Regions from separate parts of the Lysinibacillus sp. UBA5994 genome, predicted to be linked through region 3. Evidence: riboswitches for the same ligand, from Rfam matches in the RefSeq annotation. Region 3 holds a riboswitch; each other region holds the start of a gene.
The links. Region 3 has a riboswitch for S-adenosylmethionine ahead of metK (methionine adenosyltransferase). Riboswitches for the same ligand answer to the same signal wherever they lie in the genome.

Region 1: it holds a riboswitch for S-adenosylmethionine, as region 3 does, so the genes downstream of both, B3D98_RS19640 (cyclase family protein) here and metK (methionine adenosyltransferase) in region 3, are expected to answer to the same signal.
Region 2: it holds a riboswitch for S-adenosylmethionine, as region 3 does, so the genes downstream of both, B3D98_RS01770 (bifunctional homocysteine S-methyltransferase/methylenetetrahydrofolate reductase) here and metK (methionine adenosyltransferase) in region 3, are expected to answer to the same signal.
Region 4: it holds a riboswitch for S-adenosylmethionine, as region 3 does, so the genes downstream of both, B3D98_RS09770 (YezD family protein) here and metK (methionine adenosyltransferase) in region 3, are expected to answer to the same signal.

The regions. Positions count from the first base shown of each region.
Region 1 covers NZ_DJAU01000057.1:151,635-155,037, forward strand. Annotated here, with positions in the region: gene B3D98_RS19630 (AraC family transcriptional regulator) at 17-1,588, shown strand; gene B3D98_RS19635 (hypothetical protein) at 1,703-2,107, shown strand; SAM riboswitch class I at 2,189-2,294, shown strand; gene B3D98_RS19640 (cyclase family protein) at 2,384-3,121, shown strand; gene B3D98_RS19645 (DedA family protein) at 3,152-3,403, opposite strand, start outside.
Region 2 covers NZ_DJAU01000005.1:28,748-32,150, reverse strand. Annotated here, with positions in the region: gene B3D98_RS01775 (protoporphyrinogen oxidase) at 162-1,556, shown strand; SAM riboswitch class I at 1,656-1,756, shown strand; gene B3D98_RS01770 (bifunctional homocysteine S-methyltransferase/methylenetetrahydrofolate reductase) at 1,846-3,403, shown strand, end outside.
Region 3 covers NZ_DJAU01000024.1:33,336-36,738, reverse strand. Annotated here, with positions in the region: gene metK (methionine adenosyltransferase) at 85-1,281, opposite strand; SAM riboswitch class I at 1,540-1,658, opposite strand; gene pckA (phosphoenolpyruvate carboxykinase (ATP)) at 2,048-3,403, shown strand, end outside.
Region 4 covers NZ_DJAU01000028.1:77,844-81,246, forward strand. Annotated here, with positions in the region: gene B3D98_RS09760 (TetR/AcrR family transcriptional regulator) at 1-187, shown strand, start outside; gene B3D98_RS09765 (DUF418 domain-containing protein) at 171-1,265, shown strand; SAM riboswitch class I at 1,436-1,531, shown strand; gene B3D98_RS09770 (YezD family protein) at 1,602-1,757, shown strand; gene B3D98_RS09775 (flavin reductase family protein) at 1,848-2,333, opposite strand; gene B3D98_RS09780 (VOC family protein) at 2,483-3,268, shown strand.

The sequences.
Region 1 (3,403 bases), on a different contig from region 3:
AAGGGGTGAATTATTAATGGGTAACTTAACACATGTTTATACGTTACAAAATATCTCTTATTCAATTCAACCGTCAAAAAAGTTATTGATTAGTAGTGATTTCTATACACTTTTTATCGTAATGAATGGTAGCGGAAAGCTAGCCATAGATCATGACACCATTCATTTTAGTGAAGAAAAGTGCATATTGATTCCGCCAAATAACACGGTTAGTATCCACATTCAAAGTGAACACCTTTGTTTTTATCAGTTACAATTCAACATTGTCAATCTCAGCAATAGTCAAAATTCATATAGTCATTTTACAAGTATCAGCGAACGACATCTTCTCCCCTTTTCACAATGTCATAGACTGCTAGAAGTCATCTATCAAAACCGGTTAGCGGAGGATGAACACACGATTTTTGAACAGCATGTGCACTTTCAAGAGCTGATGTTATTACTCTTACATCAAACCATACCCAAGCAGATGAAAAAAAATGATCGCCAATCTGTTGAGCAGTCCGTTAACCATTTACAAAAACATTTTGAAAAAGAGTGGACGGTTGAGCAGCTAGCACAGCTAGCTGACGTACCAAGATGGAATTACACGCGCATTTTTAAAGATATTACGGGACAAATTCCTCTTCACTATTTAACTAAACTTCGTATTGAAAAAGCTAAGCATTTATTAATGACAACAAATGATCGAGTATTTGAAATTAGCCAGTCTGTCGGATTTAATAATGAGTATTATTTCAATCGTCGCTTTAAGGAACATGTCGGCATCTCTCCAGGACAATATCGAAGAAATCAAAGCAGCCATATACGTGTATTTGCACCATTCTTAGAAGATTTCTTTGTTGCGCTTGGGATTACGCCAATTGCTCAATTCAGTCATTCAAAATGGGGGAAACAAGACTATTTAGGTCTACAGAAAGTGCCAGATATCGATGTACAAAATAGAGAAATGGATCGACTCTTTTACTATAAGCCAACTTTAATTATGTTAGATTCTGGTGTAGAGCGTTGGGAATCCTTTCAGCACTTAGATGAAGTAGCCCCCGTCTGCCATCTTTCACACCCTGGAGAGAATTGGCAATCTACTTTATTTAAAATTGCAGATCTAACAGGAAAAACCTCCTTGATGCAAGACGTAATCCTACAATATGAAGATAAAGTACAACAAGCAAAAGGAATTCTTAGCAAATCTGTTTATGGGCAAAGTGTAGCATTTCTCCGTATTTCAGCCATTGGCATTACTCTATATGCGGGTCCTGAATGTGGCTATACGGGCCCCATTTTATATCGTGACTTAGGTTTAATGCCACATTCACTAGTATGGAGTATTCCGCACAATCAACGTAAAGCACAACTGACATTTGCTCAATTGTTGCAATTAGATGCTGATCATTTATTTATTACCTTTGATAAACAACATTCCATTTATGAAAATGAGGAACGTGCTATTTTAAAAACTCCTACTTGGAAAAACCTAGCTGCCGTTAAAAGCAACTGTGTCTATGAAGTAGACTTTTTAACATGGATGAATTATGGCATTTTATCACATAGTAAAAAAATTGATGATGTCTTAAATGTACTTGGCTAAAAGGAAGCTTACTTTAGCTTCCTTTTTCAATGATTAGGACAAACATTGCACTGCTAATAACACCGAAAGCCGTTTTGCTACATAAGATAGGATATCAGTTATAGGATAGGAGGAATGACCTTGTATTACATTCCTTATCCGTATTTTGTGCATCCCTATCATTATCCAACATCGCCTATCGCTAATCATTTTGCCATTAGACCCTTTTCGCAACATCTAGCAATGCCGACCAATAATCCTTTTCCACCTGTCGATACACACAAATTAAAAGCTTCAGCATCACGGATAAAGGCAATGATGCAGCAAGCCCAATTACTTACGGATAAAATAGATAGCTCCCAACAATTCGCACATGATTTAATGAATGCTGCTCAACTTTCAAATAAAACAGAGGTTGAAAAATTAATCACATCAACAGGCATTACGATGAAATTTGAAACAAACTATACACCAGACAGTTTTAGAATACGTCTTATTGATAATGATTGTTGTGGAGTCACCTTAAATTTGAATTGGTGAAAATTCCTAGTGAACTTGTAAACTATAAAAAACTATGCTAAAGTGTTTGTATTGTTATTTCTGAAAATTCTTATATTACTTTTCTTATCAAGAGAGACGGAGGGATTGGCCCGATGAAGTCTCAGCAACCAGCTAACAGTATGGTGCTAATTCCAATTGGCAAAATGATCAGCCTTGAAGATGAGAAGAAGAACTACCGTTGTTGCAGCAGGAGTCCTCTTCTATTAGGGGACTCCTTTTTATTTACAACTATTTTTACAGAAAGCAGGGAAATCGATGTCTAATGAACTTTTACAAGCATTGCAATTATTAAAATCGAAACAGTGGGTTGACTTAACACATACATTCGGCCCTAATTCACCACATTTTTTTATGTTTGAGGACGCTAAATTTGAAACGTTATTTTCTCATAAGGACGGTTTCTTCGCTCAACAATTCACGTTCCCTGGTCAATATGGCACACATATCGACCCACCCATTCATTTTGTGCGAGATACTCGCTACTTAGAAGAATTAGAACTAAAAGAGCTTGTTCTTCCCCTTGTTGTTATTGATAAATCACAAGAGGCTGCGAGCAACCATGATTTTTCATTAAGTGTTGAAGATATTCTTGATTTTGAGGACAAGCATGGAGAAATTGAAGCAGGAACATTTGTAGCATTACGCACAGATTGGAGTAAGCGCTGGCCAGATAAAGAGGCTTTCAGTAATAAGGATGCAGATGGACATAACCATATCCCTGGCTGGGGTTTAGAAGCTTTACAGTTTTTACTAAAAGAACGCAAGGTAAGCGCAATTGGTCATGAAACTTTCGATACGGACTCTGCTGCTGATTTTCGTAAAAATGGCAAGCTAGATGGCGAATATTTTGTACTTGACCAAGACACCTATCAAATTGAGCTAATGACGAATTTGGACAAGCTACCTGCGAAAGGCGCTATCATCTTCAATATCGTACCTAAGCCAGAAAAAGCATCTGGCTTCCCTGTGCGCTCATTTGCTATTTTGCCATAACTTAAAAGTCGGTATAGCGTATACCGACTTTTATGTTTGTCCATTTCTTTTTTTGAATAGAAAGTAAACAATGAGCATCCCTACAATAAATAAAAGGATAAGATAGATACTATAATGAGTCAGATAGTATCCAACAAATCGCCATTTCTCTCCAAGCATCTTTCCTAATGATATAAATGTGAACGTCCAGATAAATGCCCCTGTATAGGCAAAAAGCGCAAACTTTCTATAAGGATAATTATTAATAGCCGCAATATACGCTGTCAAATGACGTACCCCGGG
Region 2 (3,403 bases), on a different contig from region 3:
AGTTATCGCTATAGAGGATCAATTTTATAGAGATTCAGAAAGTAAGAGCTATTTCACTGATGAAATAGCTCTATTTTTGCTAAATTTGTAAAGGGTTTAACGTAATTTTCAATGAAAAAAGGATTATACTGTAGAAAGAATGAATAATAGGGGCGGTTATGATGAAAACAGTTGTTGTTTTAGGCGGCGGTATTACAGGACTATGTACAATGCATTATTTGCAACGTCAAGTGAAGGAACATAATTTAAATGTTCGTCTAGTGCTTATAGAAAAAAATACATATTTAGGAGGCAAATTATATTCAGCACATGAACAAGGTTTCATCATGGAAACGGGTGCTGATTCTATTGTAGCCCGTCATCAAGGCGTTATGGAACTCGTGCAGGAGCTTGATTTTGAGGCGGAATTAGTTTACAACGAAACAGGTATTTCTTATATTTATACGAATAATGAGTTACATGCTATTCCGGCAGATTCAACTTTCGGAATACCGATGAGTGTAGCATCCTTAGAGGAAAGTACACTTATTTCCGAGCAGGGAAAAAAAGAAGCGTTGAAGGATTTAACATTGCCAAACAATGGCTTCACAAAGGAAAGTTCAATTGGTGAATTTTTAACTTACTATTTAGGAGAGGAACTGGTGAAAAACCAAATTGCACCAGTCCTTGCAGGTGTTTATTCGGGAGATTTACATCAGCTTTCTATTGGCTCTACTTTACCGTATTTAATTGATTATAAGAATGATTTTGGAAGTATTATTAAAGGCTTTGATGCGAATCGTGAGCAATTTGTTAAAGCAGCGAACAAAAAATTTATATCCTTTAAAAATGGTTTATCTTCTTTAATTGATCGACTTGAACAAACCTTATCCGATGTAGAAATTATCAAGGGTGTTACTACACTAAATGTTCAAAAACAAGATAAGAACTACACAATTTCCTTAGCTAATGGTGAAATTATTGAGTCAGATTATGTCGTTTTAGCATTACCGAACCATACTGTACAAAATCTGCTACAGGATGAATCTTTAAACCGCTATTTTGACCAATTTACGACAGCGTCAGCGATTACTATCTATTTAGGTTTTGATGTGCCAGACGCTAAATTGCCAGCAGATGGAACGGGCTATATTGTTTCCCATAATTCAGACGTAACTTGTAATGCGGCAACTTGGACTAGTCGTAAATGGAAGCATACATCGAAAGAAAATAAATTACTTGTGCGACTCTTTTATAAGAGCATCAATCCAGCCTATGAGCAACTACGCGCCATGACGGATGAAGAATTGGCAGCAGTTGCTTTAGAAGATGTGAGAAAGAGCCTAGGAATAGAGGAGCAGCCAACCGTTGTGAATGTAACAAAATGGATTGATCAAATGCCTAAATATGATCTAGCGCATCGTGAAGCATTACAAGGATTACTACAAGAATTACATGAGAAATATCCTAATTTATCGATTGCAGGGTGCTCGTATTTTGGCGTAGGTATTGGTGCTTGCATTCAAAACGGGAAAAAAATTGGTGAAGAGCTTGCAAAGGAACTTGCCAATTTCTAAGGTTTTAAGTGGAAAAAAACTTTGTTATGTGAAATAGTCTTGACTCATTCGTCAGTAAACGATATGATTCTTTTAATTATTTAAAAAATTCATACTTAATTCTTATCAAGAGAAGCAGAGGGACTGGCCCATTGAAGCTTCAGCAACCAACTTTATTGTCAGGTGCTAAATCCAGAAGACCGTTGAGTCGAAGATGAGAAGGAACAACAATGATGAATCGTTAAAGCCTTCTTTTTTTATGAAAGAAGGCTTTTTATTATATAGAGACATAGGAAGAGAGGCTAATTTTATGGGATTGCTTGAAAGGTTAAAAACGCATGTATTGACGGCAGACGGTGCAATAGGCACAGTGCTATATGGCTATGGATTGGAGTATTGCCATGAGGAAATGAATGTTCAGAGACCCGAGTTAATTGAAAAGATTCATAGAGAATATATTGCGGCTGGTGCTGACATCATTCAAACGAATACGTACGGTGCAAATGCCATTAAATTAGCTCGCTATGGATTGGAATCACGTGTCCAACATTTTAATGAAGCTGCTATCACCATCGCAAAACGAGCAGCGGCTGATGGCGGTCAATTTGTTTTAGGAACAATTGGTGGTATTCGGGGAATTCGTAAAAGTGATGCAACCTTGGATGAAATATTAGCGACTATTGAAGAACAAGCAAGCGTCTTACTTGCAGGGAATCCAGATGGCCTTTTACTTGAAACTTATTATGATTTTGAAGAATTAACAGCAACCTTAAAGATGCTACGAGAAAAAACAAAATTGCCGATTATTGCACAAGTTTCTATGCATGAGCCCGGTGTTCTACAAAATGGGATGTCTTTAAATAATGCTCTCCATGAGCTTGAAGCCCTAGGTGCTGATATTGTTGGTGTCAATTGTCGACTAGGTCCACACCATACAATTCAGGCATTTGAAGGTGTAGAACTTCCTAATAAGGCATTTATGTCGGCCTATCCAAATGCATCACTACTGGACTTAGAGGATGGGCGTGTCGTTTATGAATCAGAAGCTGATTATTTTGGTCGAGCGGCTGTTGAATTGCGTGATCAAGGTGTACGTTTAATAGGGGGCTGCTGTGGTACAACACCCAAACATATTGCAGCAGCAAAGAAGTATTTAGAAGAGTTATCACCGGTTCAGGAGAAGCTTGCGAAGCCTAAAAAGATTGAGATTGTTCGGGAAGCGGAGCCAACAAAGTATGAGCCTCTTCATGAAAAAGTTAAACGTGAACGTTCTGTCATAGTAGAGTTGGATACGCCTAGACATTTAGAGATTGATGGGTTCCTTGAAGGAGCAAAGCAATTATATGATGCAGGTGCAGATGTAGTTATGATGGCAGACAATTCATTGGCCTCTCCACGTATTAGCAATATTGCAATGGGCGCATTGTTGAAGAGCTCACATGGTGTACGCCCACTAACTCATATTACATGTCGAGACCGTAATTTAATTGGTCTACAATCTCATTTAATGGGGTTAAATGCTTTAGGTATTCATGATGTGTTGGCCGTTACGGGTGATCCAACAAAAGTAGGAGATTTCCCAGGTGCGACAAGTGTTTATGATGTATCTTCCATGGAGCTAATCCAATTAATTAAGCAATTAAATGAAGGGGTCTCTTTCTCAGGTAAGCCACTTCGTAAAAAAGCAAATTTTTCAGTTGCTGCTGCATTTAATCCAAACGTCCGTGTGTTAGATCGTGCTGTGACACGCTTGGAGAAGAAAATTGAGCATGGGGCAGACTACTTCATTTCTCAACCAGTATATACGATAGAGAAAATTGTAGAGATTTATGAGGCAACAAAGCATTTACAAGCTCCAATTTACATCG
Region 3 (3,403 bases):
AAAACAAAAGGAGCAATGTTGCCCCTTTGCTTATTAATACATCAGAATAATTTTCTAATGACTTCATTACTTTAGTTCAATAGTTTATAAACGTGCTTTTTCTCGTAGCGCGTCTGCTTTATCAATTTGCTCCCATGGTACATTTAAATCTGTACGACCAAAATGTCCATACGCAGCAGTTTGTTTATAAATTGGACGACGAAGATCAAGCATTTTAATGATACCTGCTGGGCGTAAATCGAATAGCTCGCGTACCCATTCAACGATCTCGCTTTCTTTCACTCTACCTGTGCCAAATGTATCGACAGCAATGGAAACAGGCTGAGCAACGCCAATCGCATAGGCAAGTTGCACTTCAGCACGCTCTGCTAAGCCAGCTGCTACGATGTTTTTCGCTACATAACGTGCTGCATATGCCGCCGAACGGTCTACCTTGGTTGCATCCTTACCTGAGAAGGCACCACCACCGTGACGTGCATAACCACCGTATGTATCAACAATGATTTTACGTCCTGTTAATCCAGCATCACCTTTTGGCCCACCAATTACAAAACGGCCAGTTGGATTGATGAAGTATTTCGTATTAGCATCTAATAATTCACTCGGTACAACTGGTGCAATAACAAATTCTTTTAAATCTGCTTGAATTTGTTCAAGTGTTGCTTCTTCATCATGCTGTGTTGAAATAACAATTGTATCCACGCGAACCGGTACATTATTGTCATCATATTCAATCGTTACTTGCGTTTTACCATCAGGACGTAAATAGGCAAGTTCACCTGATTTACGTACTTCTGTTAAACGGCGTGCTAATTTGTGTGCCAAGCTAATTGGTAATGGCATTAGCTCTGGTGTTTCATTACATGCATAGCCAAACATTAAGCCTTGGTCACCAGCACCAATTGCTTCTATATCAGCATCTGTCATAGAGCCTTCACGTGCCTCTAATGCCTGATCAACACCTTGAGCAATATCAGGTGATTGTTCGCCAATTGCCACAAGCACCGCTAAGTTCTCAGCATCAAAGCCATATTTACCTCGTGTATAGCCAATTTCAGCTACAGTGTCACGAACAATACCTTTAATATCCACATAAGTAGAAGTAGTAATTTCTCCTGCTACTAATACTAATCCTGTTGTTACAGTTGTTTCACACGCTACACGTGCATTTGGATCTTCTGCTAAAATAGCATCTAAAATGGCATCCGAGATTTGGTCACAAATCTTATCTGGATGTCCTTCTGTTACACTCTCTGATGTAAACAGTCGACGGTTTGTCATTTGGTTTTCCTCCTAAATACTCTTACAATAAGTAGTTGTGTATGAATACGGTACTCATTACCCATGTCAAGTCCGCTCCTAAGGATTGAACTCTCAAGCCGTTACTGCTGCTTTTAACACGAGGATTTCGAAAGATCCGTCATTACAATAAGGAAAGAACTACATATACTTACCTTTACATTGATTTTTAACAATAAAAAAATCCTTTTCTCACGTTACTTTACATGAGGAAAGGAATAATGACTGCGTAACCTTTCACTCTTATCGTTCAAGGGATGTTCCCTTGCATCAGGTTGGCACCAACGCATGTCGTGAAATAGTTCATGCAGGTTGCCGGGTTTCACAGGGCCTGACCCTCCACCAGCTCGGGATAAGAGTATCCGTTCAATCTCATGTTACTGAAAAGGTCGAACGTTGTCAAATATTTTCTTATGTATTACTGTATAGAAAGGAAAGAACTTATTACACAAAAACTTTTCATACTTGGATGATGATGTAAATAGAAGCAAATTAATCCCTACAACATACCTAGCTACTTGTGGTAACATATGTGTGGCTCAATTTTCGTGCCTAATTACAGTAGGATTGATGGTATTCTACTCGAAAAACATTATTTTTTGTCAGTTTATTGAAAAGTGGTAAAAACTCTAAAATAATTTCTTAATTAGTATAGATTATTTAAGCAATTGTGTTATACTATTTTTGAAATTAAGAAAAAATCCCTCTAAATCAAGGGAATACTATAAAAAAGGATGGTATTTAATCGATGAATTCAGTAGAAATTGCAAACGAACTGAAGGAATTATTAAACGGCGGTAACATTAATGTTCAACTTTCAGTACCACAATTAGCAGAAAAAGCTACATCTCGTGGTGAAGCAATGTTAACAGTAGATGGCGCAGTTCGTGCAGAAACTGGCAAATACACTGGTCGTTCACCTAAAGATAAATATACGGTAGAAGAAGAAAGCACAAAAGATCAAATTGACTGGGGTAAAGTCAACCAACCGATTTCTTCTGAAGTGTTCGATAACCTATATGTAAAAGTAATAAAATATTTAAAAGAACGTGACGAGTTATTCGTATTCAAAGGCTTTGCAGGTGCTGACAAAGACTCACAATTAAGCATTCAAGTTATCAATGAATACGCATGGCACAATCTTTTTGCTCATCAATTATTTATCCGTCCAACAGCAGATGAATTAGCTTCTCATGTTGCCGACTTCACTGTCATCTCAGCTCCTAACTTTAAAGCAGATCCTGCGGTTGATGGTACTGCTTCTGAAACATTCATCATCGTATCACTTGAAAAGAAAATTATTTTAATTGGTGGTACAGAATATGCTGGTGAAATGAAAAAATCTATCTTTGGTATCATGAACTACTTATTACCACAACAAGGTATTCTTTCAATGCACTGCTCAGCAAACGTTGGTGAAGCTGGCGATGTAGCGTTATTCTTCGGTCTATCTGGTACTGGTAAAACGACGTTATCAGCTGATCCTGATCGTAAGCTAATCGGTGACGATGAACACGGTTGGTCTGATAATGGTGTATTCAACATTGAGGGTGGCTGCTATGCAAAAACAATCAACCTTTCTGCTGAAAAAGAACCAGAAATCTACAATGCAATCCGCTTCGGCTCTGTATTAGAAAACGTAGCTGTTGATCCAGAAACTCGTATTTGTGACTATGATGATGGTTCACTAACAGAAAATACACGTGTAGCTTATCCAATCCAATACATCGAAAATATCGTTGATCCTTCTGTTGCAGGTCATCCAAAAACAATCATCTTCCTAACAGCTGATGCATTTGGCGTATTACCTCCAATCAGTAAATTAACAAAAGAACAAGCGATGTATCACTTCCTAAGCGGGTTCACTTCTAAACTTGCTGGAACTGAACGTGGTGTGACTGAGCCAGAACCAGTATTCTCTACTTGCTTCGGGTCTCCATTCCTTCCACTTCCTGCAACAGTATACGCAGAAATGTTAGGACAAAAAATTGACGAGCACGGTGCACAGGTATACTTAGTAAACACTGGTTGGACTGGTGGCGAATATGGCACAGGTAGCCGTATGAAACTTTCTTACACACGTACAATGGTCCGTGCAGCAATC
Region 4 (3,403 bases), on a different contig from region 3:
ATATGGCGTACAGCTAGGCGTGCTAGAGGATACTCCACATATAGAAGCGAAGGCACAGATGCTAGCCCTCGTCTATGATAATATCGGTAATTTCATGTTAACAGGCAACCAATTGAACTATAGGGCTATTTGGAAGGAGGCTGTACATAGCGTTATCCAAGGGGGCAAAGATGACAAAAAGAAATGATGATCGGCGCATTGAAGGTCTTGATTTTGCAAGAGCTCTCGCCATGCTTGGCATGTTCATTGTCAATTTTGGCGTCATAACAGGTTCTACAACGAATGGTTCAACATGGTTAATTGCCTTCCAACATCTTTTCGAGGGACGTGCTTCGGCCGTATTTGTCATGCTAGCAGGAATAGGGACAGCCTTAATGACTCGTCAGGCTAGAGAGAGTAAGGACCCAATCCTTCTTCGTCAAAATCGACTTACTTTGTGGAAGAGGGCGCTTTTGTTATTTACGATAGGGTTAATATTATATGCAATCGGCTGGACAGGAGATATCTTACATTATTATGGCGTGTATATGTTTGTTGCTGCTTGGTTGATTGCCCAATCCAAGAAAATGATGATCTTCATAATCGGTGCCATCCTTATCCTTTCACAATGGCTTCAAATTCAATTTAGTTACCTTGCTGGTTGGCATCCAACATATGTGCTACTAGAGTATCTTGATTTTTGGACACCAGCAGGATTTATAAGAAATTTGATGTTTAATGGCTATCATCCACTATTCCCCTGGATTTGCTTCTTTCTGATAGGTATGGTAATGGGCACATTAGATTTAACAAATCATACATTAAGAAAAAACTTACTGGTGATAGGTTTATTGTTAGTCATCATGACTGAGACTTGTTCAACGTTATTCATTAAGATGACAACCATTCATTTATTAGATGTAGAGAGTGCATTGTATTTATTTGATACAGGACCGATTCCACCGAATATGATGTATGTCCTATCTAATTCGGCTTCGGCTATTGTCATCATTGTTGGCTCCATCTATCTTGTAGAGACATGTAAAAATAAAGTTATTCAATCTTTCATATTAACAGGACAAATGTCTTTAACGCATTATGTTGGCCATGTTGTTATAGGCATTGGAATACTAATTATTTGCCAAAAGCTGGAGAACCAAACACTTGCTTTTTCCATGCTGTATGCCTGCTGTTATTTTTTAGGATGTGTCGTTGTTTCTGTATGGTGGAGGACTAAACATCATCGAGGCCCACTTGAATTTATGATGAGGAAATGGAGCTTGTAATAAATTAATGGATTGCCATCTATTTCTCACTGACTAGGCATAAAATACTTTAGGTATAGGGAGTCTTTTAATCTAAACGACATATTGCATAGTATTCAACTAGGTTTTCTAATATTTTGTATTGACATTCCTATAGCAGAATTATAGAATTATTTTCAAGAAACGCAGTACTCTTATCAAGAGAGGTGGAGGGACTTGGCCCAATGAAGCCTCGGCAACCGAACAACAGGTGCCAAATCCAACAGATGGTGTCTGAGAGATAGGAGGGGCTATCAATCAGTTTGATGCGTTGGCCTCTTTATGAACAATAAGGATAAAAAAGAAGGGGTGTATCGTATGGCTCAGTCAGTAAAAGTAGATGATAAGAAACTAGAGGCAATTGCGAAGGCGATTCAAAATCTTGAATTTGGTGAAGTGCATATTACGATTCAAGATGGTGTGATTGTGCAAATTAATAGGCTTGAAAAGCAGAGATTTCCGCAGAAAAAATAACAATGATTTCAGTAGAACTTATGTCAAACGGCCACCTATAAGCATGAAGGATTTCCTGTGCTTACAAGTGGCCCTTTTTTTGTGTAAAGGCTAGCTATAAAAGCTTTTTGGTATGGGACCGATATGACGGCGATGATAAAGCAAAGGCTCTTTTTGAGCATTTGTAATGTCTACGACCTGCCCAATAAAAATGGTATGGTCGCCAGCATCGATTTGCTGAAATGTTTTACATTGTAAATTAGCTGCTGTATCATGTAAAATCGGTAGTCCTAAAGAGGAAGTTGACCATTTTGCTTGTGCAAAGCGATCAGGGATTTTACTGGCAAATAGTGTACATAAATGCTCTTGATCACTCGCTAAAATATTGACCGCAAAATTTGGCGCAGTCGTGAAATAAGGATGGAGCTGAGATTTTTTATCGAGTGACCACAAAATAAGGAGCGGGTCGATTGAAACAGATGCAAAGGAATTGACGGTTAAGCCAATCGGTTTTGTGTCATGACATGTCGTGACAACTGTTACGCCTGTAGGATAATTACCTAATGCCAATTTAAAAGCAGCTACTAAATCTGTCATTCAAATCACCTCTTTATGAAATTAGTGAACGGAGTTTGTAGGTAAACGAAACTTTTTTTCATATCCTACTAGTAACTCCTTTTCTTGAGTAAATTTTAAACTAATCAAACATACAGGTAAAGGTAATGGGGAAAGAAAGGGGAATGGCCATGACTTTATATTTTGATCATTTGGTTCATCAAGTGGAATCACCAGAAAATATAAAGGTTTTCTTCAATAAACGAAATGTCCATACAGTGAATGGTGGGCAGCACACGATGTGGGGGACTTATAATACGTTAAGCTACTTTGGCTTAAGCTATATTGAACAAATTGCTATCTATGATCGTGATTTATTTGAGCAAGCGGCACAATACCCATATTCCCTACATTATACGTTTAAACGTGATCAAGAGCGCCAGGGATTTTCTCGAATTGCTCTGCGCACAAAAAATATTGAGGAAGAGGGTCGACGCTTGCGAGCATTGGGCTATGAAGTATATGGACCAGATGCATGTAGCAGAACAAGACCAGATGGCACTGTGGTAGAATGGAAGCTACTGCATTTTGGTAAGCCAGATCTGCCAATTGATTTTCCATTTTTGATTGAATGGGCGGAGGAAGATGAAGAACGTTTGGTTCAATTAAAGGCAAGTGGTGCCATTGATGTCAAACAGGCTATAACGATGGAATCCGTCCAATTCTACGTCAAGGACATGCAGGCAACAGTTAAGCTGTGGCAAGAGGTGTTACAGCTACCAGTGCCTACGCAATATGAGCAGTATTTGTCACTACAGCTACCGAATATGCGCTTAGATTTCTATGAGGAAGAGAGCGCGATGACAATGACACTTGGTCATGTCAAAGAGGGACCATTTGGTGTGACATTAAAGGATCCTAAACGAACAAAGGAAACTTTAGTTTGCCCTGGTGCTTTTTATTGGATAAATCGATAAGGAGAAAAGGCTGGGCCATAACTAACTGGGACCTTCATTAAGCCGAATAATCTTTAAATTAACAAACATGATAACTAGAAAAACCGAACTATTCCGAAACACTTCGTAAGCGTTTTAGTGGATAGCTCGGTATTT